One region of the Vulcanococcus sp. CPBay_Sum15L08_68 genome, then DNA from elsewhere that is predicted to be linked to it. Evidence: predicted binding sites of a transcription regulator. Region 1 holds the regulator's gene; each other region holds the start of a gene.

The links. The regulator NtcA, encoded in region 1, controls nitrogen genes in cyanobacteria. The targets are predictions, from matches to a motif close to GTANCNNNNGNTAC.
Region 2: QZ189_RS07925 (ammonium transporter) is a predicted target of NtcA. The motif match lies at 6,330-6,343, and genes of this name have one in related genera.
Region 3: QZ189_RS01140 (ferredoxin--nitrite reductase) is a predicted target of NtcA. The motif match lies at 7,910-7,923, and genes of this name have one in related genera.

What each region holds. Positions count from the first base shown of each region.
Region 1 is NZ_JAFMFX010000010.1:17,605-27,553, reverse strand. It holds gene QZ189_RS03100 (DUF3769 domain-containing protein) at 1-928, opposite strand, end outside; gene QZ189_RS03095 (photosystem II reaction center protein I) at 1,025-1,144, opposite strand; gene QZ189_RS03090 (glycoside hydrolase family 38 C-terminal domain-containing protein) at 1,245-4,223, shown strand; gene psbN (photosystem II reaction center protein PsbN) at 4,220-4,360, opposite strand; gene psbH (photosystem II reaction center protein PsbH) at 4,447-4,647, shown strand; gene QZ189_RS03075 (TatA/E family twin arginine-targeting protein translocase) at 4,652-4,903, shown strand; gene pth (aminoacyl-tRNA hydrolase) at 4,912-5,544, shown strand; gene QZ189_RS03065 (DUF3146 family protein) at 5,551-5,808, shown strand; gene QZ189_RS03060 (resolvase) at 5,805-6,242, opposite strand; gene QZ189_RS03055 (DUF3084 domain-containing protein) at 6,239-7,420, opposite strand; gene ntcA (global nitrogen regulator NtcA) at 7,496-8,236, opposite strand; gene rph (ribonuclease PH) at 8,301-9,035, opposite strand; gene QZ189_RS03040 (cob(I)yrinic acid a,c-diamide adenosyltransferase) at 9,153-9,731, shown strand; gene dcd (dCTP deaminase) at 9,731-9,949, shown strand, end outside.
Region 2 is NZ_JAFMFX010000043.1:4,415-14,363, forward strand. It holds gene QZ189_RS07895 (potassium transporter TrkG) at 1-535, opposite strand, end outside; gene QZ189_RS07900 (CNNM domain-containing protein) at 586-1,578, shown strand; gene QZ189_RS07905 (DUF2062 domain-containing protein) at 1,575-2,015, opposite strand; gene QZ189_RS07910 (SLC13 family permease) at 2,046-3,851, opposite strand; gene QZ189_RS07915 (Rrf2 family transcriptional regulator) at 4,021-4,449, shown strand; gene QZ189_RS07920 (hypothetical protein) at 4,442-4,696, opposite strand; gene QZ189_RS07925 (ammonium transporter) at 4,793-6,253, opposite strand; gene QZ189_RS07930 (DUF4278 domain-containing protein) at 6,611-6,835, shown strand; gene QZ189_RS07935 (hypothetical protein) at 6,931-7,149, shown strand; gene QZ189_RS07940 (calcium/sodium antiporter) at 7,146-8,231, opposite strand; gene QZ189_RS07945 (DUF389 domain-containing protein) at 8,289-9,398, opposite strand; partial or broken gene QZ189_RS07950 (SulP family inorganic anion transporter) at 9,508-9,949, shown strand, end outside.
Region 3 is NZ_JAFMFX010000003.1:27,925-37,873, forward strand. It holds gene QZ189_RS01085 (urease accessory protein UreD) at 1-823, shown strand, start outside; gene QZ189_RS01090 (urease subunit gamma) at 893-1,195, shown strand; gene QZ189_RS01095 (urease subunit beta) at 1,202-1,519, shown strand; gene ureC (urease subunit alpha) at 1,531-3,243, shown strand; gene QZ189_RS01105 (hypothetical protein) at 3,240-3,710, opposite strand; gene QZ189_RS01110 (APC family permease) at 3,784-5,346, shown strand; gene QZ189_RS01115 (hypothetical protein) at 5,608-5,811, shown strand; gene QZ189_RS01120 (hypothetical protein) at 5,872-6,279, shown strand; gene cobA (uroporphyrinogen-III C-methyltransferase) at 6,216-7,004, opposite strand; gene QZ189_RS01130 (hypothetical protein) at 7,001-7,549, opposite strand; gene QZ189_RS01135 (hypothetical protein) at 7,658-7,855, shown strand; gene QZ189_RS01140 (ferredoxin--nitrite reductase) at 8,086-9,639, shown strand.

The sequences.
Region 1 (9,949 bases):
GGCCCCAGACGTTTTCCGGGCGCCAGCGCCCGTTGAAGGTGAAGGAATCGCCGAAGTTGGCATCGATTGCTTGTCCGTAACCCCAGGCCGTGACGGCAAGGGGATAGGGATGCCAATCCGGAACGGGCGGGATCAGTGGCGCGCAGGCCATCGACTGAGCCGCAGGAGCAACAGCAATCGGTGGAACGCGCCACTCCGCGAGGTCCGGGCGCTCCGGTAGACCCAGGAGTTGTTCGGGGCTGGTGACTCCGTTGAGGGCTAACCCCGGCAGCAGTGATTCGCCGGATCTTTCGAGCGGCGATTGAGTCAGCGCCAGCTCAGCCGTGCTGGCTTGGTTGCTCCAGTCGGCACTGACCAGAATCTCTCCGCGGGGGCCTTTGCGAATCAGCTCTGGCGTTGCCGTTCCAAACGTCGCTTTCTCGTAAGGGCTGGAGGTTGGCCAGTAGCTCAGCGAGGGCAGAGCGACGGAGGGGTAGGCCTTGAGATCGAAGTCGACCTCACTGGTGTCGAAATCAAGGACGCCGTAGACCGCATCGGCATCGCCGCTGTTCTCGATCAGGCTGTAGCGCAGGCTGTTGGCCTGGAAGTACTGCTCACCGCGCTGGAAGCGAACGCGCCCGCTCAGCAGCAGGGTGCGCGTTGCGGTCTCGTATTCCAGCCGATCCGCCAGAACCCTGCCCCCGGCCAGGTCAATCTGGACATCGCCTCGCGCGACGAAACGGTTAATGCGTTGATCAAAGCCCTGCTCGTTGGCGAGCAGCTTGATCACCACAGGTGGGGACTGATCAGCGCTGGCCTTGGTGAGCACTGAAACAGGGGTGACCGCTGCCGGCTCTGCCGCCCAGGCAGCACCCAAGGGGACCAGGCTCGTGGCGGCAATGGAACATGCAGAAACCCCTTGGATCAGTCTCTTCCGGAGCTGAGTCACCAAGGGGTCGCGTAAGGCCGCGATCTTGCCACGGCCAACTGGTCAAAAAGGGCGAGGTGGTGCCGGTTGCTCAGCCCACCTCAGCCAGCCTGAGGATCACTCCTCCAGGTCTTTGCGGCTGGGCGTACGGCTGGGATCGCTGGCCAGAAAGCCGAAAACGAAGATCCCGATAAAGAAGAAAACGACCGAGTAAACCGAGATCTTGAGGGCAAGCATGGGTCTGTCCGGCGGGTGACAGGGAGTGACAAGCGCCAAATGGGCCCTGAACGAGCCGGCGGCAGCCGCATCATCCTATGGGTCGTGAACGCGTTGACCGATGTCAGAGGGGCCAGAGGGCGCTGTTCGCTCCTGGATTGAAACGTTTCAGGCACAAACCCGTTGGGACCTGCTGCCGCTCTGGAGCGTGCAGGCGCCTGACGGAGACAGCGTTTTGGCCCTGGATGACCCCTGGGGTGCATGCCACCGCCCCGACTGGCATCAACGTGGATTGCTGAGCTGGCCGCGCGGCGGGCGATGGATCAGCCTGCGCCTGCAGCTGGTCTGCCCTGAGTCCTGGCAAGTGGCTCAGCGCGGTGATCGGCGTGCCCGTCTGGCCCTCTGTTGGTGGGCCGATGCCGTGGAGCTCTGGGCCGATGGGGCCTTGGTGCACCAGGGCGACCTGTTCGACAGCGCCTGCCGCTGGGCCCTGCCGTCCCCTTGGTGGGAAGGCCAGCCATTGCAGCTGGAGCTGCGGCTGCGCTCCCCGCTGCATGACGACGGGGCCTTGATTCACAGCCGGCTCGAGCAGGAGCCGACGGATCCCGCTGACCCTGCTGGGGTGCTGGCGGCCGAAGCTCTGTCTCTGGGCGCCTCGCGTCTCTCTGGGGATGCCTTGGCTGCGTTGCAGCCAGAGCTCGAGAAGGGAGCCCTTCCCAACCTGTTGGCGCGGATGGCCCAGGCTCGCCCCCCGGGCGGTTTCCATCTCTTGGGCCACGCCCATTTGGATTTGGCCTGGCTCTGGCCGGTGGCGGACACCTGGCAGGCGGCGATTCGCACCTTCGATTCGGCCCTGACGTTGATGGAGCGTTTTCCCGAGCTCCACTTCGCCCACTCCACCCCGGCGCTCTACGCCTGGATGGAGCAGCACCGTCCGGCGCTCTTTGCCCGGCTGCAACTGGCCGCGTCACAGGGTCGTTTTGAGCCGGTCAATGGCCCCTGGGTAGAAACCGATTGCGTCTTGGTTGGGGTCCCCTCGTTGCTGCGGCAGTTTGAGGAGGGGCAGGCCTACAGCCGCAGCCGCTTCCCCCAGTGGACGCACGAGCTCTGTTGGTTGCCCGACAGTTTTGGCTTCGCAGCTGGGCTTCCTGCCATCGCCCAGCTGAGCGGAGTGCGTTGGTTCTGCACCCACAAGTTGGCCTGGAACAGCAGCAACCCTTTCCCCCATCGCCTGTTTCGCTGGCGCAGCGCCGATGGCTCGGAGCTGTTGGCCCTGGCGACGGCTCCCATCGGTACGGGCGGCGATCCCCAGGGGATGGAGACCTACCGCCAGCAGTGGCAGGCGGCGACGGGTGTGGATCAGGCCCTATGGCTCCCGGGGGTTGGCGACCACGGCGGTGGCCCAACCGCCGAGATGCTGGAGCAGCTGGCCCTCTGGCAGCAGCAGCCCGTGGCCTGCCCCCAGCAGCACGGAACCCTGCGCAGTTATCTCGAGGGACTGGAGCCCCTGGCGAGCCGATTGCCGGTCTGGCGAGACGAGCTCTATCTCGAACTGCACCGCGGCTGTGCAACCACCCGCCCGGATCAAAAGCGCCATAACCGCACCCTCGAGCGCTTGCTTCGGGAGCTCGATTGGGTGCAGGCCCTGCTGCACCTCCGCGGCAGCGAGCAGCCCGGTGCGGACTGGCGAACGCTGCTGTTTCAGCAGTTCCACGACATCCTTCCGGGCACCTCAATTCCTGAGGTGTTTGAGCAGGCGGAACCGCAGTGGCGCCAAGCGCGGCGCCTGGCCGCCCGTCAGCGCGACCACGGGCTGCAGGCCCTGCTCCCCGCGCGCGGCGGAGCTGAACCTTGGTGGCTGGTGCAACTCCAGCCCCAGCCTGCGGAGCGGGTCACCCTGCGCCTGCCCGCTGGCGCCTGGTGCATCGAGGGGGCCCCGGAGCAGCTCCCCAGTCAGGGGCGTCCAGCCGGTGGGACATGGGTTCAGCTCCCCTTGGACTCGGCTGTTCAGGCGGTTCCTCTTGAGCGCGCGGATGGGCTGCCGCGGGCCTCGGCAGCAATCACAGCCCCGGTTGTGTGCGAGGCGAGCGCTGGGCACTGGCGCTTGGACAACGGCTTGGTGCGGGTCGAGATCGGGGCGGACGGCGTTCAGCAGCTCTGGGGAGCCGATGGTGTGCCCCAGCTCTCGGGCCCTTTGCAATGGCGCCGTTGGAGCGATCAGGGCGAGTTTTGGGATGCCTGGGACATTGCGGCGGACTACCGCGAGCAGCCGCTGCCTTTGACTTGGCAGGGAGCACCGGAACTGGTGGAGCAGGGACCGCTCTGTTGCCGCTTTGTCGTCCGCGGCCGCTGCGGCCAAAGCACGCTTCGACTCGACATTCAGCTGCGGGCCGCCTCGCCGTATCTGGAGCTGGCTTTGACGGTCGATTGGCGCCAGCGCCATGAGCTGTTGCGGCTGGAATTGCCCTTGGCGCAGGTTGCTCAGCGCTATGCCGCGGATACCTCTGCGGGGGTGCTTGAGCGGCCGGCCCAGCCCCTGACGGCTAGGGAGCAGGCGCGCTGGGAAGTGACGGCCATCAGTTGGCTGGCCAGTCAGGCGAAGGCTGGAGCGGGTGGTCTGGCGGTGCTGCTGGATGGGCCCCAGGGCGTCTCCGCCACCCCCGATCAGCTGGGGGTCTCCTTGCTTAGAGCACCCACCTGGCCTGACCCCTCGGCCGATAACGGACACCAACGGCTTCGGCTCGCGTTGGTCCCTTGTGCAGCCGGGTGGGCGTCGGCCGGGGTGCCTCGTTTGGCGCAGCGTTTTCGAGAACCGCTATGGATTCGCCCGGCCCAAAAGGCGGCCCAGCAGGCGGAGGTCTTCGCTCCGATCGACTTGATGGAGGGCATGGGTCCAGCCAATCCCCAGATCCGCGTGCTCAGCTGCAGGCCCGGCTCAACCCCAGGGCAGCTGGCGCTGAGGCTGCAGAACCTCAGCCCTCAGCGACAGAGCTGGACGCTGGGCTCGCCACGGCGTTGGCGCCGGGGGAATGCTGAGACCTGGCAGAGCGGAGCTCTTGTGCTCAAGCCCTGGCAGGTCGTCGCGTTAGAGCTGGTTTAGTCGTCGTGGTCGTCAAAGGGGTCGCTGAGCTGCTTCGACGGAGGACCAAAGGCGGTGTAGATCCCGAAGCCGGTGAGGCCCAGCAGCACAGCCAAGACGGCCAGTGCCACAGACATGGCTGGGGAGGTGGTTTCCATCACAACTCTCGACGGGGCCAGCCGCTCAGGCGGCCAGGCCCCTTACAGTAACGAGACCTACTCCTTGCCAGAGAGCACAGCCCGACATGGCTCAACGCACCCGCCTGGGAGATCTGCTTCGCCCCCTGAACTCCGAGTACGGCAAGGTTGTGCCCGGCTGGGGCACGACCCCCGTGATGGGCGTGTTCATGGCCCTGTTCCTGGTGTTCCTGCTGGTGATCCTCCAGCTGTACAACAAGTCCCTGATCCTCGACGGCATCACCGTCAACTGGAACGGCATCGGCTGATCCGATGAACGTGTTTGGGATCGGATTGCCTGAGATGGCGGTGATTGCCGCCGTGGGTCTCTTGGTGTTCGGTCCCAAGCGCTTACCCGAATTGGGTCGCACCCTTGGAAAAACCCTGAAGGGTTTTCAGTCCGCCTCGAAGGAATTCGAGCAGGAGTTCCGAAAGGCGGTCGACACGGTGGAAGCGGAAGTCACCCAGGCTTCTGCTGAGCCCCAGCCTCAACTCAAGGCCGACGACGAGCAAGCGGCCGGTTGAAGGACTCCATGGCTCCTTTGAGTCTTGTTGTTGGTTTAGGGAACCCGGGCGAGAAGTACGCCGGAACCCGCCACAACGTCGGATTTATGGCGCTGGAGCAGCTGGCCAAGCGTCAAAACAGCAGCTTTAAGCAGCAGTCCAAGCTCCACGCCCTCGCCGCGGAGGTGGGACAGGGTGCTGAACGCCTGCGTCTGTTGATGCCTCAGACCTACATGAACGACAGCGGTCGTTCGATTCGTGCTGCTCTCGATTGGTTTGGCTTCGAGCCCAACCAGATGCTGATCCTGGTGGACGACATGGATCTCCCCCTCGGTCGCTTGCGCCTGCGGCTCTCGGGCGGTGCTGGCGGGCATAACGGTCTGCGCAGCACCATTGCCCATCTCGGTGGCCAAGAGTTCCCCCGCTTGCGCATCGGGATTGGCGCTCCTGCCTTGAATCCGGTGGAGCGTAAGCAGCGCACTGTCGGCCACGTCCTCGGCCGCTTTGCCGTCGCCGAACAGCCGGTGCTCGAGGAGGTCATCGATGAGGTCTTGGCTGGTCTGGATCTGATTCAGCGCCTGGGGTTTGAGCGGGCTGGTAACAGGCTCAACGGTTTTGTTGCTCCCTCTGCCGCCAAGCTGGTCGAGCAACCCACTGCCTGAGTCCGCGTGAGTCGCCTCCCCACGACAACGGCGCAATTGCGGGTGCTGCGCCAAAGCTTTAGCCAGCGGGTGCTGGAGGGTGAGGTCAGCGCTGGAGGGTTCGAGTGGACCTTCGCCTGGTTCTTTGACCGCGGCGAGCTGCAGGTGGAGCCCTCCCTGGGCCGGGCCTTGATCCAGGACGCGTTGCTGCGCTTCCTGTTGAAAACGGACTACCAGCTGGAGGCGGGTGGGGACTACGCCTTCAGCGTGCGGGCCAGGTTTTAGGCAGCGAGCTGGCGCAAGACGACCAAGCCAGGTTCCCGCTTGAGCTCCGTTCCCCAATGGCGCTCCAGCAGCAGTTGAGCCACGACATCGTCGTAGTCCCGTGGGGGCAACCTCAGGCCCTCGGGAAGCAATCGCCGCCAGCCCCTGGGGGGCTCCAGCTGCCAGTAGCGGGCTCGTGCGGCCAGGGTGGTTCCCGCTTCAGGGATGACCTGGACAGCCAGGCCAAGGTCGTTGAGTTGCCGCTGCCAGTGCTTGCTGCCCGTGCCATCGCCGAGCACAACACCCTCAAGACCCGGACGTTCTCGCCAGATCGCAATCTGCTTGAAGCACTCTTCCGGGGAGAGCACGGCGGCAACCTCGATCTGGCCTGTGCTGTGGTCAGAGCGCACCAAGCCGCATTTGCTGCGGCCGGGATCGAGTCCGATCCAAGTCATTGCGGGCGCTGCCAGCGAATGTCGACGGCAATCGGGTCGGCCAGATCACTGTTGCCTCTGGAGACGGCCTCGAGCTTGGCGGTCTCGCCCAGGGGGCGGTTGACCAGGGCCTCAGCCAGTTGATTGAGGCGTGCTGGGTCAAATTGCAGGCCGTTGGCCAGGGCCCCTTGGCGTTGGGCTCGGGTAAAGGCTGCGGCGAGGAGCAGGTTCAGGCGGCTACGCACCTGATCTGGGGAGCGCTCATCGGCCTCCAGCACGGTGGTGGCCAGTTGTTCTCCACTACGCACCACCCGTTTGTTGGGTCTGACATCCGGGAATGCCACGACCTGACGCTCCCCTTTGAGCACATTGGCCGCTGAGATCAGACTCACGACCCACTCGCCGCGTTTGCTGAGGGTGGTCTCCAATTTGCTGATGTCGCTGCGCGGCACCAACAGGATTTGACGGTTCGGTGTTTCGCCTGGCAGCACGCGCTGGTAGACGTTCAAATTCGTGCGCTGCAGCAGGGCGTGGATCACGTCTCGGGCCTGGCTTGGCTTCTCGATCCGCACCTTGGCCACCTCCAGGATTTGGCCACTGCTGATCACCACATCACCCTGACGTAGGGCAATCAGGTTGCGTTCGAGACGCTCGAGCTCTTGGCTGCTGCTTTTGATCTTGCTGTTGAGCTTGGCGAGCTCAGTGCGGTTGCGCTGGAGATCGGAATCCTTCGCGGCGATGTCACGGCTGAGGCGGTCGCGCTCGGCCTCCAGTTGTTTGCGTTGCTCCATCAGGGGAGCCAGTTCCTTCTGCAGCCGGCTGGCCTGCTCGGCCACCACCTTGAGTTGGCGTTGGGCCTCGCTGCGCTCGTTCTCTGCGCTGCGCAGGGCGCTCCGACTTTGGGCCAGGTCCTTGCGACTTGAGCTCAGGGCATCGCGGCTGTCCCGCAGGCGCTGTTCGATCTGATCGAGTTCGAAGAGCCCCGTGCGCAAGCGATCACTGACGAGCAGCATCAGCCCGAGGGAGATGGCACTGATCAAGCTGCCGGTCAGCACCGTGATCACCACGGCGGTTTTCTTGGGCCGCAACCGGAACAAGCTCAGCCGCGCCTTGCCGACCTTGGATCCCAAGCGATCCCCCAGGGTGGAGAGCACTCCCCCGAGGATCAGCAACGCCAGGATCAGGATCCAGCCGGACACGACGTTGGGCGACGACGATCAGTATCGGTTGCGGTGGCTTGGAACGCAGCTGGGATCGGCCACCAGTTCAGCCGTTTAGCTGAAGCGTTTGGCGAGGGCCAACGGATCGAAGACGGTGATTTTTTTGCGGTCGATTTGCACCAGGCCGTCGTTGCGGAGGTCGCCCAAGAGCCGGGTGATCGTGACGCGGGTCGATCCGATTGCTTCGGCGATGGCCTGGTGGGAGAGGCGCAGGTCGATCGTGATTCCTTCGCTGCTGGGTACACCAAAGTCGCGGCACAGCACCAGCAGGAAACTCACCAGTCGCGAGGACATGTCGCGGTGGGTGAGGGTTTCGATCATGGTCTCGGTTTGCAGGATCCGAGAGGAGAGACCCTGCAGAAGCAGTAGACCAACCGCCGGGTCTTGTTCGATCGCCTTGCGGACGGAGGTGGCGGGAGCCGTCACCAGCTCGACGCGGGTAAAGGCAATCGAGTGATAGAAGCGGTCCGAACGCTGGCCTGTCAGTAGAGACAGCACGCCGAAGAGGCTGTTCTCCCGCAGCAGTGCCACGGTGATTTCCTCGCCGGATTCGTAGACCCTGGAGAGCCGGACCGCACCCCGTTTCAGCAGATAAACCTTTTCGGCGGGGTCGCCGGGGAAAAAGATTGTTTTGCCGCGCTCAACGATTTCGGTGGTGCTACCGCTCAGGCCCCGGATGACATCCAGCAGCGTGGCATTGGGCGGCAGGGGACTCCCCGCGATCGGTGCGATCACTGACGTACCGGTCGTAGGGCTAGGGGAGTAGCGGCTGAATCCTTGCGTTGCCACGACCATTTCAGCGCGACTGAGTTGCCTGGAACCTACGGATCAGTCCAGGGCCGCCCTGTAGCCATTGAAACTAATTTGCTGCCTCTGCCAAGGCCTGCTTCTGGGCCTGCATCAGTTGATCGATGCCGCTTTCCGCTAGGTCAACCAGGCTGGAAAGCTGTTGGCGACTGAAGGGTGCGCCCTCCGCGGTGCCTTGAATTTCGAGCAAATGTTGCTCTTGATTCATCACCACGTTGAGATCGACTTCTGCTCGGCTGTCCTCGCTGTAGTCGAGATCGAGGAGTGCGGCCCCATCCACGAGGCCAACGGAAACCGCCGCCACCTGCCCCACCAGGGGCGATCGTTCCAGCACTCCGCGCTGCTCCAGGCGTTGCAGGCCGAGGGCTAAGGCGGCCCAGGCTCCAGTGATGCTGGCGGTGCGGGTGCCGGCATCGGCTTGAAGGACGTCACAGTCGATTTGCAGGGTCCGCTCCCCCAGAACCTCCAAATCCAGGCAGGCCCTGAGGCTGCGGGCGATGAGGCGTTGGATTTCTTGGGTGCGACCGGAGAGCTTCATCAGCTCCCGTGGCTGCCGGCTGGGGGTGCTGGCGGGGAGCAGCCGGTAGTCAGCGCTCAGCCAGCCCTTGCCGGAGCCTTTACGCCACTTCGGAACACCCTCCTCTAAGCAAACGCTGCAGATCACAGCCGTGTTGCCCGTGTACACCGTGACGGAGCTCAGGGCGAAGCCCATCGGATCCCAAGCGAAGCGCGTGCTGCGCAGGTCCGTTGCGCTGCGGCCGTCCCGCCTGGGTTGGGTGCTGCTCATCGCGGGCTGGCTCAGTGCCTCGATGGTACGGGTGTTTGCACTACAGGTAGTGCTTGTTGCTTGCCGGACGGCCTAACGCCGCTACATTCAGGATCCCAAGCGGCAGCCATGCACTCGATGACGGCCAGCATTGCAGCCACGCCCCGTGCTGGACACCTGCGTCCATTGGCTGTGGTCCCGGCGTCGGCCCCCGCTCGCAGCGTGCGCCTGGCGGCCCAGCAGGAGGGGCAGCTCCAGGTGCACACCGCTCCCTTCCGCGGCAGCTTCAGTGGGGTGTTCAGTCAGGCCCTGCGCAGTGCCGGGCTTGGTAGCCGCGTTCTGGTGAGCCAATTCCTCAAAGGTGGGGTCGATCAGGGTCTGGAGCGCAGTGTGTGGCTCTGTGGCCGCCTTCAGTGGCTGAGGCCAGCCGTGGCGGGTTGCCTGGCTGAGCCTGTGCCGGCCTCCCAGGCCGATGTCGAGGCTGTGCGCGAGATCTGGGCGTACACCCGTGAGCAGCTGCTGAGCGGTCAGCTGGATCAGTTGGTGCTCGATGAGTTGGGCCTGGCCGTCGAATTGGGCTACTTGTCCGAGGCGGAGGTCGTTTCAGCCCTGGAGCAGCGGCCGTCCCACCTGGATGTGATCCTGACGGGGCCCTCCATGCCCACCGCTCTGTTGGCCATGGCCGATCAGGTCACCCAGCTGCGCCGAGGTTTCTGATGCTCAAAAACGACCGTTGGATCAACGAGCAGGCCGCCTTGGGCATGCTCGAGCCCTTTCAGCCCCAGCTGGTTCGCCATCTCGATCCGGAGAACAGCGAAAAGCCGGTTCTCAGCTTTGGCTGCTCGTCCTACGGCTATGACCTGCGTCTCTCCCCGCAGGAGTTCCTGATCTTCCGGCACGTCCCCGGAACGATCATGAATCCCAAGCGCTTCAAC
Region 2 (9,949 bases), on a different contig from region 1:
AAGCGCTGATGGCATGGAACATCGCAGCCCAAAGCCGTCTGCCCGGGTCCTCGATGTCGGTAAAACCAAAGCTGTAGAGCACCACCGTGCCCAAGCCCATCACACACAGGGCCACCAGCAGGATGCTGTGGAAGGTGGGTCCGATGCCGCCAACCCCGAATTCATCAAGGGCACGGCCCTTGTCCAAACGATTGCGCAAGCCGGATCGGCCCTGCACAAACCCCTGCAGGAAGGTCGTGATCGCCATCAGGCCCAGGCCGCCGGTGATGATCAGGCCCGCGAGCACCACCTGGCCTGCGAAGGTCAGATCCTCTCCGATATCGATCACCGAAAGACCGGTCACAGTGATCGCCGAGGTAGCCGTGAACAGGGCCTGCCACAAACCAACGTTGGAGTTGGAGCAGAGCGGCGTCGAGAGCAGCAGTGTCGCCAGAACGATCACCAGCAGGCCCGTCACCACGGTGAACTGCGGCACCGTGAGCTGATGGCGCCAACGCTGTAGCGCCCGGACTGGATTGCTCGAAGACGGGTTCATCCCGCAAACCGTAGGTAAGGTCCGATCGATCTCGCAGCCTGCGCCAGTCGATGAATCCGATCGTTGTGCTGCTGGTGATGGCGGTGCTGATCCTGGTGGGCTCGGCTTTGGCCTCCAGTACGGAAGCCGCCATGCTGACGGTGAATCCGATTCAGGTCCACACCCTCAAGCAGCAAAAGGTGCCGGGATCACGGGCACTGGAGCGCATCAAGGCCAGGCCCGGGCGGGCCCTGGTGCTGCTGGTGGTGATCAACAACCTGTTCAACATCTCCGGTTCAATCCTGCTCGGTAGCCAGGCCAACCAGGTGTTCGAAAGCGTCGGGGGCCGCTGGGCCCTGCTGCTCTTCAACGTCGGGTTCACGGTGGCCGTGATCCTCTTCGCTGAAATCCTGCCCAAAACGATCGGCAACAGCTTCGCCATGCCGATCTCCTTGGTCTCGGCGCGCATTCTGCTGATGCTCGAGCGGCTGACCCTGCCGCTGCTGCTGGTGCTGGAGAAGCTGATGCCGGCCATCACAGCCACGAGTGAACTCACCACCAACGAACGTGAGATCCACCTGATGGCGCGCCTGGGCTCCCAGCAGGGCCAGATCGAAGCCGACGAGGCCGCGATGATCGGCAAGGTCTTTGCCCTCAACGACCTCACCGCCAGGGATCTGATGGTTTCACGGGTGGCGACCCCGTCCCTTTCAGGCGGCGCCAGCCTGGACTCGGTTCGCCAGGAGATCCTTGAGGCCGCCGATGACGCCTGGTGGGTTGTCCTGGGGGAAGAGGTGGATGAGGTGCTGGGGGTTCAAAGCCGCGAGCGAGCCATGGCTGAGCTGCTCAGCGGTGGGGGCTACCGCCTGATCAGCCAGCTCTGTGATGCGCCGCAATTCGTCCCCGAGATGATCCGTGCCGATCGGCTGCTCACCAGCTTCCGGCGCGGCGACCGCAGCTCCGTGCGGGTTGTTGTCGACGAGTTCGGGGCCTTCGTCGGCCTGGTCAGCGCCGCCGACATCCTTGGGGTGCTGGCCGGTTGGAAGCGGGTCCCCGAGGGCTAGGTATGGGCGCGGCCCTGCTGGCTGCGCTTGAGCAACCACCAATAGATCCCGCCAAACAGCGCTGCGCTGAGGGATCCCACCAGGGTGGAGCCCAGCAACAGACGGCTGGAGATCGCCAGCCCGAGCTCCCAGATGCCCCCCTGCTGGATTGCCTCAAGGGTGGGCAAGGCAGGGCCAGGGCCCAGCAACCAGCAACCGACGCTGTAGTTGAACCAATAGAGGGGGATGTAGGTCAGGGGGTTGCTAATCCAGGTACCCGCCGCAGCCAGGATGTGGTTCCCGCGCACCAGGCTGGCCAGGGCGATGCCCAGCAAGGTCTGCAGACCGAAGATCGGGAAGCAGCCCATGAACACCCCAGCCGCCAAGCCCCGGGCTTTCTGGCCGCGACTGGCCTCGTGATGCCACAGCCAGAGCAACCACTGTTTGAGGCGCTTCATCCAACCCCGAGGGCCTTGCGAGCTCACGTTCTACAGGCCGAACCAGCGGCAGACCATCCAAGGAACGGCGATGGCCATGGCAATCGTCAAGGGGAAGCCATAGCGGGAGACGTCCAAGAAGCGATAGCGACCCGGGCCATAGACCATCAGGTTGGTTTGGTAGCCAATCGGACTGAGAAAGCTCTGGCTGGCGCCGAAGAGCACCACATAAATCAAGGCCATCGGCGGTAGGCCAAGCCCCTGGGCCAACTGACCCGCGATGGGAATCAACATCGCCACCGTCGCCGCGTTGCTCATGACTTCGGTCAACGCGACGGTGAACAGGAACACCACGAGCATGGCGCCATAGACCGGCCAGCTGCTCAAGCCGAGCAACAGGGCCTGGGCCAGGGCAGAGGCCAGACCCGTTTTTTCCAGGGCAACGCTGAAGCTCGCCAGCGAGCCCAGGAGCACCAGAACATCCAGGCGCACCACCCGTTGCAGTTCACCGGCGCGCAGGCAACCGGTCACCACCATGGCCACCGTGCCCAGCAGCACGGACGCCACCAGGGGGATGACCTCAAAGCTGGGCAACAGCAGCACCAGGGCAGCAATCAGCAGCGCCACGCGCTTGCGGCTGACCGTGGGCAGGTCCTTCTCCAACTGCTCCAGGACCACCAGGTCATTACTGGCCGCCAGGCCGCGGATGGCGTCCTTGGGGCCCTGCAGCAGCAGCACATCCCCCTCACGGAGTTGGGCGCGCCCGAGCCGTTCCCGCAGCACCGCATTGCCGCGCCGCAGGGCCAACACCGTGGCGTTGTAGCGCTGCCGGAAACGCAGATCGCGCAGGCAGTCACCGGCGAGGGTGGAGCCGGAGGGCAACAGCACCTCCACCATCCGCTGGCTGTTGTCCTGCTCCAGGCTGAGCGGTTGCTCCGGCGTGGGAGCCAAGACCACTGTGTGGTCCTGCTGGAGGCGCAGCAGGTCCTCGCGGCTGCAGCGCAGCAGCAGACGATCCCCGAGCATCAAGGTGCGGTCGGCCAAGGGAGGCATAAAGCGCTCCGTGCCGCGGTGCAGCTCCAGAACGTCGAGGTCAAAGCGCCGTTGCAGCCGCGTGGCGTGGAGCGACTGGCCAATGAGCTCAGAACCCAATGGAATCTTGACCTCGGTCAGGTATCCACTGCTGGAGAGGTCAGCGATCAGGTCGTCGTCATCGCGGCCCCGATCCGGCAGAAAGCGATCGGCGAGCAGCACCATCAGCGAACCGCCCAGCAGCCAGACCCCCAGACCGATCGGGGTAAAGCTGAATAAGCCAAAGCTGCCGTAGCCCAGACGGCTACTGACCTCGCTGGCCAGCAGGTTCACCGAGCTGCCCAGCAGGGTGATCGTCCCCCCGAGCACCGTGGCAAAGGACAACGGGAGCAGCACCTTCGACGGGGAGATGCGGCGGCGTTTGCACCAGCCCTCCACCACCGGAAGCAGGCTTGCGACGATCGGGGTATTGGGGACGACCGCCGAAACGGGACCCACCACCGCCACCATCAAGGCAATCATTCGCTTCGGGCTGCGAATGGCGTCGGAGCCGATCAAGGCGCGCAGACGATCGAGTCCCCCGCTGCGGAACAGCCCAGCGGAGATGGCGAACAGACCAGCCAGGGTGATCAGGGCAGGGCTGCCAAAACCCTCCAGGGCTTCCCGCGGCTCGATCACGTGGAAGCTGACCAGCAGGCCGGCGGCGAGCAACCCCGTGAGATCGGGCGCCAGCCAACCGGAGATGAAGAGGACCACGGAGCCCAGCAACACCACCAGCGTGATCAGGGCTCCGGGCTGCAGAGCGGCAGCAACAAGATCAGCCAAGGGAGGGGCGATCGGGCAAGGCCCTCAGCCTACAGCTCGCAAAACACGGCAGACGGATCGGGAATAACAGCACAGCGAGAAAAGTTCAGCCAGAGCTGAGTCTCCTAAAGGGAACTTGGCGACACCGATTCCCAAGTGCTTTACCGTGGTATCAACCCAGGCACCTCCGTTGCCCTTCAACGCCAAAACCAGCTACGGGCTGCTCGCCCTGATCGAGCTCGCTGGCATCCAGGCCCAAGGAGGACGGCTACAGGTCTCGGTCATCGCGCAGCGACAGGGCATTCCCGAGCGCTACCTCGAGCAGATGATGACCAGCCTGCGCAAGGGGGGCCTGCTCAACAGCAGCCGTGGCCCCAAGGGGGGCTACCAACTGGCCCGACCCGCCGCAGACATCCGGCTGAGCGAGGCACTCGACTGCCTCGAGGGCAGGTCCGAACCGCAGCCACCGGCTCAACAGAGCCTGGAGCAGCAGGTGCTGCACTCGCTTGGGAGCCAACTGCAGGAACAGCGCCTGGCCCTCCTGGAGTCCACAACCCTCGCGGACCTTCTCGCCCAACGGGATGCACTGCTTCAGGCGCAAGCGATGTACTTCATCTAATGGCACTCAAGTTGGTGCGGGGCGCCCGGGGAACCCGATCAATCCAGGGCGAAAGACTCATCACCAGCAGTGGAACCACCACGAGGCCCAGCAGCAGCATCACGCCCAAAAAGTGACGCACCACCAGGGTGATGAGCGGCACCTGGACCGACTGGGGCAAGACCTGCCGGCAGTCCACGCAAACCAAGCGCGGAGGGCGCTCCTCGGTTTTGGTGAGCAAGCGCGCACCGCAGCGGGGGCAGGGCAAAAGCGGCACCCTTGGGCCCGTCCATGCTGCCAGCCAAGGCCCTGAGGCAATAAAAAAGGCCCGCCGAAGCGGGCCCATCGAGCAGAGCTCAGAGGATCACTTCGCCGAAGCGAAATCGGGGTAAGCCTCCATGCCGTGCTCACCGATGTCGAGACCTTCGATCTCTTCCTGCTCAGTGACGCGGATGCCGCCGAAGAGGCCGCCGATCACGGACCAAGCAATCCAGCAGGTGACCAGGGTCCAGATGGCGTAGGCCGCACAGCCCAGGGCCTGAATGCCGAGCTGGCTGAAGCCGCCGCCATTGAAGAGGCCAAGGCCTGCAGAACCGACATCCATGCCATCAACGCCCCAGAGGCCGATGACGAGGGTGCCCCAGACGCCGCACACACCGTGGACGGAGAAGGCGCCGACGGGATCGTCAATGCCAGAGGCATCCAGTGCGGAGACTGCGAAGACAACGATGATGCCGCCGACGGCACCAGCGACCCAGGAGCCCACCAGGGTCATGTTGCCGCAACCGGCAGTGATGCTCACCAGACCGGCCAGGATGCCGTTGATGATCATCGTCAGGTCGGGCTTGCCCGAAGTCAGGGTGGAGACGATGGTGGCAGCGATGGCGCCACCGGCAGCCGCCAGGGTGGTGGTCACAGCCACGTAGGGCACGTACTGGTCCATCGCCAGCTCAGAGCCGGGGTTGAAGCCGTACCAGCCGATCCAGAGGATCAGGGCACCCAGGGTTGCAATCGACATGTTGTGGCCGGGGATGGCCTGGGGCTTACCGCCCACGAACTTGCCGATGCGGGGGCCAAGCAGCATGGCGCCCACCAGGCCGGCCCAAGCACCCACGGAGTGGACGATCGAGGAGCCAGCGAAATCAATGAAGCCCAGCTCGCTCAGCCAGCCGCCATTCCACTGCCAGGAACCGGAGACCGGGTAGATAACAGCAGTCAGAACCAGCGAGAAGATCACGAACTCGCCGAACTTGACGCGCTCAGCCACGAGGCCAGAAACGATCGTGGCGGCGGTGCCGGCGAAGGCAGCCTGGAACAGGAAGTCAACGGTGGGAACCAAGGCTCCCTCGGTCACCATCTCAGCGGTGACGGTGGGGTCAAAGAAGAGGCCGTTGAAATAAAGCCAGCCATCCACCAAGGATCCGCCGTACATCAGCGAATAACCGATGAACCAGTAGGCGGTCACCGCGAGGGCGAACACGAACAGGTTCTTGGCAAGGATGTTGACGGCGTTCTTCTGGCGACACATCCCGGCTTCGACCATGGCGAAACCGGCGTTCATGAAGATCACCAGGATCGTGGCCACCAGGAGCCACATGTTGTTGGCCAGGAACGCTGCGTTGAGCTCGGGGAGCTCAGCGGCGCGGGCCGAAAGGTTGAACACGCCCAGGCCGAAAAGAGCCAGAGGCACACAAGCCAGCCAGGTCAGCGAACGGCCGGAGGACAGTCCTCGCACCTTGCGGAGCAGAAGCTGAGGAGCCTCCAGCAAGCTCGCTTCCTGCAGGCTCTTCGACCGAGGCCGAGAGACAGGAGAAGCAACAGTCATCAAAAAGCAGTCGCTGGGTGGATGACGGATTACCGCCATTAGGTGCCAATGTTCCGCATCACAGACCACCGTCAAGGTCGCATTCGCTACCAATTCGCAAGTCCATCAGGAATTGCGCTAAGGCCGCAGAAGGAAAGTGAAGAAAAAACGTTCAATGGGCCACAGTAACTATTACAAAAAAGACAAAAAAGGGGCTTTTGTTCACTCTGAACATTCTTCATCCGCTAGAAATGCTGCAGAAGGACAAAACGTTGAGTGAGCCCCCTTTGGGCCTGGCTCCACCGGAAGTAGCCCACCGCGAGGCGAAGCAACGCTCCTTCCCACGAAGCGGACAACCAGCCAACCCTTCGAGGCCCGATGACCACCATGAACAAACTTCAGTACCGCGGCGTCACCTACGACAACGCCACCCACGAACAGCCCACCAGCGCTCCCGTTGAGCACGCCTACCGCGGCCAACATTTCGAAGCGCCCCTCCGCCACGAAGCGGCTTCAGTCGACACCGCTGTCGATCTGCAGTACCGCGGGCAGCACTACCACCACCGTCAGGCCGAGGCCGCTTCCCAGGTCAACCAAGGCTGATTCCGCCCCAAAACCAAGGCTTTTGGTTTTGGTTCGCGTTGATACATCAGCGTCCAACGCCTCCCCCTCCAATAGGGGGAGGTTTTTTATGGGCCATGGACATCACCCTGACGTCCGTCGGAGAGAGCTACAACCTCAAGCACCGCACGGTGATGGGGATGCTCTGGCTGCAAACCCACTTCGCCGATGAAACCTGGGACTTGATCTGCTCAGGACAGGTCAATCTGAACCGCCAGAGCAGCGAAACCCTCTACAACGACGCCACCGCCGCAGGGGTCAGCGTGTCCATGCTCCCGAGCGTCGTCTGCTCCTAGCCAGCGCTCCTGCGCTGTTGCATCCAGCGCAGTGAGGTCCAAGTCAGGAAGACCAACACCAGGGGCAGAGCTGCCACCAAGACGAACAAGCGGAATTCATCAATACCCGGAGCCGCCGTACTGCTGAGGATCTGCTCAACCAAGTAGAGGCCGTAGGCGCCAAGCAAGAGCCACCCCTCGAGGCGATTGATCACGCCGCCACTCCAGAAAATCGGCAGGCAGGCCAAGGTCGTCAGCACCATCACTGGGAAATCACGGCGCAACAGTTCAGGGCTGACCAACAGTCCGTCCTGACCCGAGAGCAGGGCGCACAGACCCAGGATCAAGAGCTGGTTGAGCAGGTTGCTGCCCACCACGTTGCCGATGGCAAGATCCGCCTTACCCCGGTAAGCCGCCACCAGGGACGTCACCAGTTCTGGCATCGAGGTGCCAGCCGAAACGATTGTCAGACCGATCACCGCCTCACTCACCCCGAGGGTCTGGGCCGCAGCGATGGCGCCTTTGATCAGAACCTGGGAGCCCACCACCAGCAACACCAGACCCAGGGCCAATTTGACGATGGCCACGGGTGTGGTGGAGGCCCCTTCCGCATCAATGTCATCAAGACCGTCCTCGTGGTCTTCCCGCGCTGAGCGCACCTCCCAGACCAGGGTGATCACCAGGGCTGTCAACAGAGCCAGACCCGCAACCCAGGAGAAGCTCCCGGATGAGGCCATCGCCCAGGTGGCCATCGACACAGCGATGAGCAGCGGCACATCCCGCCGCACCAAGCGACTACGAACGCGTAGGGAGGTAATCGCCGCGCTGGCGCCCAACACCACCATCACGTTGAAGATGTTGGAGCCCAGAACGTTGCTAACGGCAATCGAGTCCCCGCCGGAATTTCCCTGCAAGGTCGAGAGCAAGCTCACAAACAGCTCAGGGGCGCTGGTGCCAAAGGCAACGACCGTCAGGCCGATGACGATCTGAGGAATGCCCAGCAACAAAGACAGGGCAACCGCGCCGGCCACAAACAACTCGCCCCCGCCAAAGAGGAGCAAGATGCCCGCGACGATCTCCAGAAAGGTGAGGGCGTCAGGCATGGCCAGCAGCGGACTGGCCCCAATTGTGCACAGAACAGCCGAAATGTCTTCAGGCCGTTACCCCGGCACGGCCGGAGCCGCGGGCGGCGGGGCGACCGCTGGAGCAGGGGCGACGCTGGCCGGCTCAGCTTTCTCTGGAACCACCTCTTGGGGTTCTTCCACGGGGGTGGGTTCGGGGTTGGGTTCGGTCTCAGGACCGATCACGTCAATGGAGACCCGCTGGACCAAAAGGCGGTAGCGGAATTTTTGCGTCCTGTTGATGAAGTCCTGAACCGCCGCAACCTGTTTCGGGGTGGGCAGGTTGGGGCGACTCACCCGAACTGCCGCCTTGATCAAAGGGGGGTTTTGCGTCCAATCGATCTTGACGTCGGTGAGTTCTGAATCCTTACCCAAGGTGATGGTGCGTTGGCGCAGGCTCTCGGTGATGGCCCGCTCGACCTCCTGAAGGGCCTGACGCTGTTGGGCTTGTCCCAGCAGCGTCACAAAGCCACCGGTCAGCGGAATCAGCAGCAGTCCCGTCAGGAGCAGGCTCACCAGACCCATCTGACTGCGGAAGAGCTGCTGGCGCAGGCTCGCCTGGGTGGCCACCAAGGTGAGCAATCCCCCCGAGAGAATGCCCAGCAGGTTGGCGGCAAACAGCAGGGCTGCTCCCCTGGCCGGTTCCCACTGCTGAAGCGACAGCAACAGGCCCAGGACACAGACCGGAGGCACCAAGGCCACCGCAATCGCCGTGCCTGCAACGGATGACACCGCCTCCGGCTTGAGGCGGCCGTAGGTCGCGATCGACCCCGCCACCAAAGCAATGCCCAAATCCAGCAGGTTCGGCGTGGTGCGCCCCAGGACCTCATCGCCCAGGACCGGCAGGTTGGCCACCCAACCCAGGGCCGCTGAGGTCAGCACCGTGATGCCGACGCCCACGGCCAGGGTCAGCAACGCACGGCCCACCAGGGCCAGTCGTCCCTCCAGGATCGCGAAGGAGGCACTGCGCAGGGGCAGGATCCAGGGGGCAATCAACATCGCGCCGATCACCACCGCGGCGCTGTCCGCCAACAGTCCCAGGGTGGCGATCAGGCTCGCCGCAACCGTGAGCACCACATAGGACTGATCCAGGCGGGCTTCCCGCTCAAAGCTGGCCTCCAGGAACGCCAGGGGTGTGGGCTCGCCCATGGCTCGCGCAAAGTCCTGGGCTCAGGATGACCGATTCGCTAACGCCCTGCCGGCAAAGCCCCAATCGATTCGGCTCAGACGTAGCGTTTTGGCCCCATTGACAGTGGTCATGACCCCGGCGTCGACGTCCCAACGTGCGTCAAGTTTTCGCCTGCTGAATCAGATCAGCACCAACAACATCAAAGGGGATCTCTTTGGCGGCGTCACGGCCGCTGTGATCGCCCTACCGATGGCCCTGGCCTTCGGCGTCGCCTCAGGAGCCGGGGCAGCTGCCGGCCTCTGGGGTGCGGTGCTGGTGGGCCTGTTCGCAGCCCTCTTTGGCGGAACCCCCAGCCTGATCTCCGAACCCACCGGTCCCATGACCGTGGTGATGACGGCCGTGATCGCGAGCTTGACGGCCCGCAATCCCGAGCACGGGCTCGCCATGGCCTTCACCGTTGTGATGCTGGCCGGCCTCTTCCAGATCGCCTTCGGTCTGCTGCGGCTCGGTCGCTACATCACCCAGATGCCCTACACGGTCATCTCGGGCTTCATGAGTGGGATCGGCCTGA
Region 3 (9,949 bases), on a different contig from region 1:
CTCCCCGCTCAAATTGCAGCGCGCCCAGTGGCAGAGCAGTGGCCACTGCGAGCTGCCGATCCTGCACACCGCCGGGGGCTTGGTCGGTGGTGACGAACTCGAGATCAGCGCCCAGCTCGCACCCCAGAGCCAGGCCCTACTCACCAGCGTCGCAGCCCAGAAGGTCTACGGAAGCGTTGGACGCTCCCGCCAACAACCGCAGGGACGCTGGTCTCGGCAAGCCTTGAGGTTTGAACTCAAACAGGGCAGCCAACTCGAATGGCTTCCGCAGGAGCTGGTGCTCTACGCCAATGGCCTGTTCGAGCAGACCTGCCGTATCGAGCTGGAACCGGGTGCCAGCTTCCTCGGAGCGGAGGTCGTGCGCCTGGGGCGAACCGCCGCGGGGGAGTCCCTCGAGCAGGGCTGCTGGCGTTCCGCCCTGGAGATCCACCGCAGCGGAGCCAACGGCGGACGCTGGGAATTGGTCGATCGCCTGGAGCTCAAGGATGCAGCTCTGACGGGGGAACACGGCATGGCAGCCCAGCCGGTCTTCGGCTCCCTGACCTGGATCGCCGGGGACCCACTCCCCCCAGCTGTCATCGAAGAATTACTCCAAGCCTGCCGCCAGCAGCGCGCTGGTCTCGAAGGAACCATGGCCTGCGGCGCCCTCGAGCAGGGCCTGGTGGCCCGCTATCGCGGCCCCTCCAGCCAAGCCGCCCGGTTCTGGTTCTGCCGCATCTGGGCCTTACTTCGCTCCATCCAAGGGCAATCCCCGCCGGAGCTTCCCCGGGTCTGGCCCTTTCAGGAAAACCCCTTGGAGCAGGCGGCTGAGTGTTCAGCCTGAACAGAGGACGGTCCAGCGCGCAACCAGAGTGAAGGCTTCTGATCAACTGGATCAGGCTCCTGCCCCGCCATGCATCTGACCCCTCAGGAGAAGGACAAGCTCCTGATCGTCACCGCGGCCCTCTTGGCCGAACGCCGGTTGAACCGCGGCCTCAAGCTCAACCATCCCGAGGCGGTGGCCTGGCTGAGCTTCCTGGTGCTCGAAGGAGCACGGGACGGAAAAACCGTGGCGGAACTCATGGCCGAGGGGACCACCTGGCTGAGCCGAGATCAGGTGATGGAGGGCATCCCTGAGCTGGTCCACGAAGTCCAGATCGAGGCGGTGTTTCCCGACGGCACCAAGCTCGTGACCCTGCATGACCCCATTCGCTGATCGGCCATGGCTGCACTCATTCCCGGCGAACTGATTCCCGAACCAGGGGAGCTGGAGCTCAACAGCGGACGCCCCATCACCACGGTGCTGGTGGCGAACACCGGAGATCGCCCCGTTCAGGTGGGCTCCCACTTCCACTTCTTTGAGGCCAATGCCGCCCTGCAGTTCGACCGCGAGGCCACCCGGGGACAACGGCTCGACATTCCTGCGGGCACGGCGATCCGCTTTGAGCCTGGCGACAGCCGCGAAGTGCAGCTGATTCCCTTCGCAGGCGGACGACGCGTCTTTGGCTTCAACGGCCTGATCAACGGCCCCCTCGACTGAACGGACACCCCATGCCCTACCGGATTTCCCGCCGTCAGTACGCCGAGACCTACGGCCCCACCACCGGCGATCGCCTGCGCCTGGCGGACACAGAGCTGATCCTTGAGGTGGAACGGGACCTCACCGTCTACGGCGATGAAGTGAAATTCGGCGGCGGCAAGGTCATCCGCGATGGCATGGGGCAAGCCCAGACCACGCGGGCAGCCGGAGCGGTGGACACCGTGATCACCAATGCCCTGATCCTCGACTGGTGGGGCATCGTCAAAGCCGACATCGGCATCCGCGATGGCCGCATCTGCGGCATTGGCAAAGCGGGCAACCCGGATACCCAGGCAGGGGTCGACATCGTCGTGGGCCCAGGCACCGAAGCCATCGCCGGGGAGGGACACATCCTCACCGCGGGCTCGATCGACACCCACATTCACTTCATCTGCCCCCAGCAGATCGAAACGGCCCTGGCCAGTGGGGTGACCACCTTGCTCGGCGGCGGTACCGGCCCGGCGACGGGAACCAACGCCACCACCTGCACCCCCGGGGCCTTCCACATCAGCCGGATGTTGCAGGCCGCTGAGGGGCTGCCGGTCAACCTGGGCTTCTTTGGCAAGGGCAACGCCTCCACCCCAGAGGCGATTGAGGAGCAGGTCCAGGCCGGCGCTTGCGGGCTCAAGCTGCATGAGGACTGGGGCACCACTCCGGCGGCCATCGACTGCTGCTTGAGCGTTGCCGATCGGATGGATGTGCAGGTCTGCATCCACAGCGACACCCTCAATGAAGCGGGCTTTGTCGAGGACACGATCCGAGCCATCGGCGGCCGCACGATCCACACCTTCCACACCGAAGGGGCCGGTGGTGGTCACGCCCCCGACATCATCAAAATCTGCGGCGAAGCCAACGTCCTGCCGAGCAGCACGAACCCGACGCGCCCCTACACCCGCAACACGCTCGAGGAGCACCTCGACATGCTGATGGTGTGCCACCACCTCGATCCGAAGATTCCGGAGGATGTGGCCTTCGCCGAGTCGCGCATCCGCCGCGAGACCATCGCCGCCGAGGACATCCTTCACGACATCGGCGCCTTCTCAATCATCGCCAGCGACTCCCAGGCCATGGGCCGCGTCGGTGAGGTGATCACCCGCACCTTCCAGACGGCCCACAAGATGAAGGTGCAACGGGGCGCACTCCCCGAGGACAGCGGCCGCAACGACAACACCCGCCTGAAGCGCTACATCGCCAAGACCACCATCAACCCTGCCATCGCCCATGGCCTCGATCAGCAGGTGGGCTCTGTGGAAGTGGGCAAGTTGGCGGATCTGGTGCTGTGGAAGCCCGGCTTCTTTGGGGTGAAACCAGAACTCGTGATCAAGGGGGGCTCCATCGTCTGGGCCCAGATGGGCGACGCCAACGCCTCCATCCCCACCCCTGGCCCCGTCCATGGACGGCCCATGTTTGCCGCCTTCGGGAAAGCCTTGGCCCCCAGTTGCCTCACCTTCGTGAGTCAAGCGGCCCTGGACAACGACGTACCCCGGAGACTGGGACTGGAACGCTCCTGCGTCCCGGTGCTCAATACCCGCAGTGGGATCAGCAAGGCGGCGATGAAAAACAACACCGCCCTGCCCAAGGTGGAGGTGGACCCCCAGACCTACGAGGTCTTTGCCAACGGCGAACTACTCAGCTGCGAACCCGCCGAGGTGCTGCCGATGGCGCAGCGCTACTTCCTGCTCTAATTGCAGCCCTGGACGGAGATCCGGTAGGTGAAGCCCGTGGCCGCCTGATCGCCGCTGGCGCCGATCTTGAAGTTCACCTGGTTCACCGTTTTGCCGGGAACAGCACGAACGGTCCACTGACGGCCGGTGCCGACATTGGGGGCATAGGAGTCATTGACGACCTGGAGATTGGAGCCATCGGTGAACTTCAGGTAGGCCTGAATCGGATACGTCGCGCTCACCGAGGAGTTGGCGGTGAAGAACAGCTTGTAGCTGCTGTAGGGCTGGTTAACGAAGAAATCGGTGTTCCAGTTCGGGCGGCTGAAGGGCAAGGGGCTGCCCAGGCTGATGGTCTTGGTGACGATGTTGCTCTGGCCATTACCGCCCACGGGGGCGAGGAACTGACAGGAGGCCAAAGCCGGGGCAGACGCCATGAGGGCACCAGCGCCGATCAAGGCGGTGACTCCAGCACGCATGAAAGCCGACATCGAAAAGAACGATCACTGGTTTCGCTCTAGCCAGAGCTGACCAGGATGGAAAGCACTGCAGGAAACACCCCAAATGGCCCTGTCGCGCAGCCTCGGCCTGCGCAGCCTGACCCTGGCGGTGGTGAGCGGCACCATCGGCTCGGGCTGGCTGTTCGCACCCTTCTATGCCGCCCGCAGCGCCGGGGCTGCGAGCCTGATCGCTTGGCTCCTGGGCGGAGTGCTGGCCTTTGGCCTGGCCATGGTCTTCGCCGAACTCGGGGCACTGGTACCCAGCTCCGGCGCCCTGGCGCAAATCCCAATGCTCAGCCATGGCCGCCTGGCCGGGTTCATCGGCGGATGGTGCGCCTGGGTGGCCTACCTGGCCCTTCCCACCATTGAGGTGCTGGCGATGATCGAGTACCTGGCCAGCGACCTGCCCTGGCTCACCCTCGATGGCGGCCAAGGCCAGGTGCTCAGTCCCTGGGGCATGGCCTTCGCCGCTCTGCTGCTGGTGCTGATGACCTGGGTGAACTTGGCGGGGGTGCGCACCCTGGCCCGCTGGATTGACACCCTGACCAGCTGGAAGCTGGTCATTCCCCTCCTGATTTCGGCCGTCCTGATGCTCAGCGCATCGGACTGGAGCAATCTGCTGGTGACCGTGGGAGCACCCGGCGCAGGGGAGAACTGGCTGCCCGGCATTGTTCATGCCATCAGCAGTGGCGGCATCCTCTTCAGCCTGCTGGGATTTCGCACCGCCATGGATTTGGCGGGCGAAGCCAGAGACCCCCAACGCACCGTGCCCCTGGCCATGGGCCTTGGACTGGGGCTCTCCATCGCCATCTATCTGGCGCTGCAGCTGGCCTTTCTCGTGGCGGTGCCCCACAGCAGCCTGGGCGCGGGCTGGGGAGCGCTGCAGCTGAGCGCCCACGGCGGCCCCCTGGCGGCGATCGCCATGGGACTCGGTCTGAGCTGGGTCGTGGGGTTGCTGCTGAGTGATGCGGTGATCTCCCCGGGAGCGACCGCCATGACCTACTTGGGGCTCTCCGGCCGGGTGGCCTGGATGATGGGCAGCCTGCGTCTGCTGCCCAGACGGCTGGAGCACCTCAACCGCCAAGCCGTGCCCAGCACAGCACTCATCCTGAGCTTGGTGATTGGCGTTGTGATGCTGCTGCTTGGCCCCAGCTGGCAGCAGATCGTGAGCTTCCTGACCGCCTGCTTGGTGATTGCCTTGGCCGTTGGGCCCGTCAGCCTGCTGGCCCTCCGTCAGCAGCTCCCGACTGCCCATCGCGCCTTTGCGCTTCCTGCTGCCGCACTGGTCTGTCCGCTGACCTTCATGGCCGCCAGCTGGGCTGTGCTCTGGTGCGGACGCACAGCCGTTGAAGGCGCCATCGCCCTCGTCCTGGTTCCGGCCCTGATCTTTACGGGAGTCAACCGATGGCAAGGCCGACCGCTCGATGGGACGCATGGCCGTTGGTGGTTTGGCTACTTAATCGGCCTGCTGCTGATTGCCGAGCTGAGCGGCTCCAATCGCCTGATTCCCGGCGGCGAACTGACACAGATCGCTCTGGCCAGCGCCTTCTCCTTGGCCGTTTTCCCCTTCGCTGTGCGATCCCGCCTGCCGCAGGTCTCGAGCGAAGCCCAGGTCCAAATCAATTAATCGACCGCCGCTGTCGATGGCCAGTTGCTGACATGGGTCGCGACCGGGGATCACTGGCGAACGGCTCAGGCACACCATGAACTAGGCACATTCACCTACAAAAACTAGAAATCAAGGCGCAATCAGGGGCGATCCCAAAGAAAACGTGAAGGGCTTTTTTGTTTGCCTTCCAAAGGCTCACGTTTGATTGCGTGGGGAAACGAACACAGAGCTGGGAGACATTCACCGGCCTTAGAAATCACCCAGTCAGCAGTCGGATTCATGGGCGACCATCTGCATCTCGTCGGACTCACCGGTGATGGCTGCCGGATCGCCCGTGACGGGGGCGGCGGCTATGTCGTGAACCACAACGACAGCGACGGAAGCTGGGAGCGGGTCGCCAACCTCCCCGCGGCCTATGCCGTTTGCGAGCGCTTCAGCCAACGGGACGCCCTCGGGCTGCCCAATTGGCGCGCCGAGGCCTAACGACCAGAAGGCAACTGGCCCAACCCTGATTAGCGTTAGTCCAACCCTTGGAAGGTTGTGATGACAGCCCCCTCCAGCAGCTGCACTGACCGCCCGGGCCGCGCCGGGATCAGCAGTGACAGCTTTTCTGCCCGCAAAGAACAGGCCCTGGTGATCTTGCTGGCCCAGTCCCTCGCCGAGGCACAGATCGGCCGGGCCGATGCCCAGGCCAGCCAAGGCCTCTGGAATGAGGTGGCGGAACTGGAGCTTGACCCAGATCGGATCATCAACCTGCTCTACGGCGGCGAAGACCTAAGCGATCGAGCAGCCCTCAAGGAACGGGATCAGCAGTGGCTCTCCGCCCAGGTGCGCCGAGCACCTCGCGGATGGTCCCTGCGAACCCTGCACCTGGGACGGCCTCAGCCCTATTTGAGCGGAATCGGCATCTCCACGAGGGCCGGCTCAGGGGCGCAGCTTTCAACGCGCTGACTGACGACATCGCCAATCACCACGATGGACGGGGAGGCCAGCTCCGCCTCCTGAACGGCTGCAGCCAAACCACCCAAGGTGGAGACCACCACCTTCTGCCCCCGCACCGTGCCTTGCTGCACCGCCGCAGCAGGGGTTGAGGCGTCCAGGCCGCCGGCAATCAACTCCTCACAGATATGGGGCAGGTTGTGCAGGCCCATGTAGATCACCAGGCCATCACTGCTGCGGGCTAAGCCGCGCCAGTCCACCCCAGGACGACGCTTATCAATCTCCTCGTGACCGGTCACGAAGGTGACGGAACTGCCCGCACGGCGATGGGTCACGGGAATGCCGACATAGGCAGGGGCGGCGATCCCAGCCGTCACCCCGGGAACCACCTCGACGGCGATCCCATGACGCTCGAGGTGGGCCGCCTCCTCACCGCCACGACCAAAGAGAAAGGGATCCCCACCCTTCAGACGCACCACGCAGCGATGGCGCTTGGCCATCTCCACCAGCACGGCATTGGTGCTGGGTTGGGGCACAGAGTGATGGCCCCGGCGCTTCCCAACGAAGTGCTGCTCGGCACCGTCCGGCACCAAGGCCAAGACCTCGCGCGGCACCAGTGAGTCATAGACCAGGGCATCGCACTGGCTAAGCAAACGCTGGGCCTTGACCGTCAGGAGGTCGGGGTCACCGGGACCAGCCCCCACCAGATACACCTTGCCGGCAACGTCAGCGGTCATGGCAGATCGAGCAGGAGGTTGAACAAGAACTGACGGGTGGCCGGACGCTCCAGCAGCGCCAGACAGGGGGAGACGTCCGTCCGTAGGTGGGCCGTCATCCGATTGGGCGCAAGGGCCAAGGGCAATGCCGCCGCATCGCTCGGGGCGCTTCGGTCTGCACTTAAGCAGGGCACCCCCAGGTAGCGGCTCAGGGCCGAGAGGTAGCGATCCGCCACCCCTGGCCGAAGGGGATGGTGCAACACAGCCGGAGCATTCAGCGCGCGCAAATGCTCCAACCAGGGGCCCCAGGCCCCGAGGAAAGGAAGCGTGCACACCTGATGCCCTTCTCGGCGCAGCCGATCACGGATCCCCGGGACATCACTGCGGGCATGGCTGCCGGGCGTCAGCAGCAGGGGCACCAACAGCAGCGATTGCCCCTGGGGCAGCTCCAGAGGATCAGCCGTGAGGGCTTGCAACCAAACCGGAGCCTGACGGGCCTGGGCGAGATCGTTCAGCAGCTCAGTGATGACCTGGGGAATCTGCCCACCGGCGTGGCCGTGGACCACCAAGAACAAGGGCGACTGCCCAGCAGCGGAGGGCTTCGGTAGCAACGGCCACCGCCAGCACCCCGGGCCTGCTGATGGAGTCACATCCACCGGATTCATAGGAACACGATGCCAGCCGCCCGCCCCTTGCCCAGCTCCCGCCGCAGGCCCCAGAGCAGCTACGGACGCCCCCGCTACCGGGAGATGCAGCCCACCCCGCAGTGGAGGCGCGAACTCGATGCCGACTTCGCCGCCATGGGCAAGGTCTGGCAAATGATTCGCAGTGGAGCGACGCGAATGCTGGGCGAAATCGGACGCCAATACTGAGCTGCGCGGGGCCGAAGAGCGTGACCATCAACCCGGAAGATGGGGCCCCTTTAGGTATCCGTTGACACCCTTTTCACCACTCCCCTTGGACGGCGTCGATCCGTAACAACGGCGACAAAGCAGTGCAGAGGGCGAATGATTTGATTCCCCCCACTAGTCGTTCTTTGTTTTGGAAACGGCTCAGTTGCTGACTTCATCTGAACCGATTTCCCATGGTGGCGACGCCAACGATGTCCAACGCAAACGAGATACCCAGCGCACTACCGAGCTGGCTCGAAGGTAAGAAGCTCAATAAGATTGAGCAGAACAAAGCTGACAAAGACGGCCTACTCGTCGGCAGCGAAATCGAGACGTTCGCCAAACTTGGATGGGAGAACGTCGATGAGACGGATCTTCAGCTGCGACTGAAGTGGTACGGAATGTTCTGGAGACCCAAAACTCCAGGGCTGTTCATGATGCGCCTGCGGGTTCCCAACGGGGTGATCTCCGCAGAGCAGCTTCGGGTCGTCGGCAACATCGTGGCTCGCTACGGCAGCAACGGAAGCGCTGACATCACCACGCGCCAAAACATCCAAATGCGCGGCATCCTCCTGGAGGACCTGCCCGAGATTCTGGGTCAACTCAAAGCGGTTGGCCTGACCACCATCCAATCGGCCTTCGACAACCCCAGGAACGTCACCGGAAATCCCATTGCCGGCATTGACCCCCTGGAGATTGTCGACACTCGCCCGTACACCCAGGAGCTCGAAAACTTCCTCACGAGCAACCACCAGGGCAACCCCGAGTTCTCCAACCTTCCGCGGAAGTGGAATACGGCTGTCGCTGGTGCACGCGACAACTTCCTGCTCCACAACGACATCGCCTTCCACCCCGTTGAGCGCAACGGCGAGATGGGCTTCGGCGTCTGGATCGGCGGCATCCTCTCCTCCCAGATGAATGCCTATGCCATTCCCTTGAATGCTTGGGTCAAGCCAGATCAAATCTGTGCGATCACCGAAGCCGTGATCAAGATCTGGAGGGACAACGGCGAGCGGGACAAGCGCCCTAAGGGTCGCTTCCGCCTGTACCTCGACGAGGTTGGCCTGGAGGCTTTCCGGGCCATGGTGGAAGAACGCTTTGGTCCGCTGACCCCAGATCCAGGTTCAGTCTTCGACGCTGAACCCCGCTCCCACTACGGCATCCACCCGCAGAAGCAGCAGGACCTGCACTACGCCGGTGTCCATGTTCCCGTCGGACGCCTGCTGGCCGAAGACTTCCAAGACATTGCCGCCCTTGCCGAGCGCCATGGCGACGGCAGCGTGCGCCTGACGGAAGATCAAAACGTGATCTTTACCGGCATCAGCAGCGCTCAACTCCAGGCCTTTGAAACGGAACCACTGCTGCAGCGCTTCAGCCTGAACCCCAGCCACATTGCCGCTGGCACCGTCAGCTGCACCGGCAACAGCTACTGCAGCTTTGCCCTCACCAACACCAAGGATCAAGCCCTCGCTGCTGCTGAAGCGCTGGATCGTGAATTGGTCCTTCCGGAGGAACTGAAGATCCACTGGACGGGCTGCCCCAACACCTGCGGCCAGGCCTACATGGGCGCCATTGGTCTCACCGGAACCAAAACCAAACAGCCCGATGGCGGCATGGGCGAGGGCTACAACATCACCATTGGCGGCTCCCAAGGTGCCAACCCTCAAATCGGCGAGATGCACCGCAAAGGAGTTCCCGCCAGTGAAATCCAAGCGGTGCTGAAAGAGGTTCTCATTGAACAGTTTGGCGCCAAGCCCAGGACGTAAAAAGCCGCAGTCCGCACTACACATTTACCGGCATTTTTGAGACCAGGTGCTCCTTTCTTCTGAAGCCTGTCCTCAATCAGATCGCACCGTCTCACCCTCAACTTCGGACGCATGTCTTCATCAACGACGCAACAAAAGAGAGATGTCTTCTCTCGGTTTGTGAATTGGCTGAGCAGCAGTGGCACTGACAAAGCTGCCGTCAACAGGCCCCAAGGCAGCCAAGACATCATTTCTCGCTTGATGAACCGCATTAGCGGTTAATTCCTTTCCTCACACATCACTTGCAGAGCAAAACATGAGCGCGACAGCT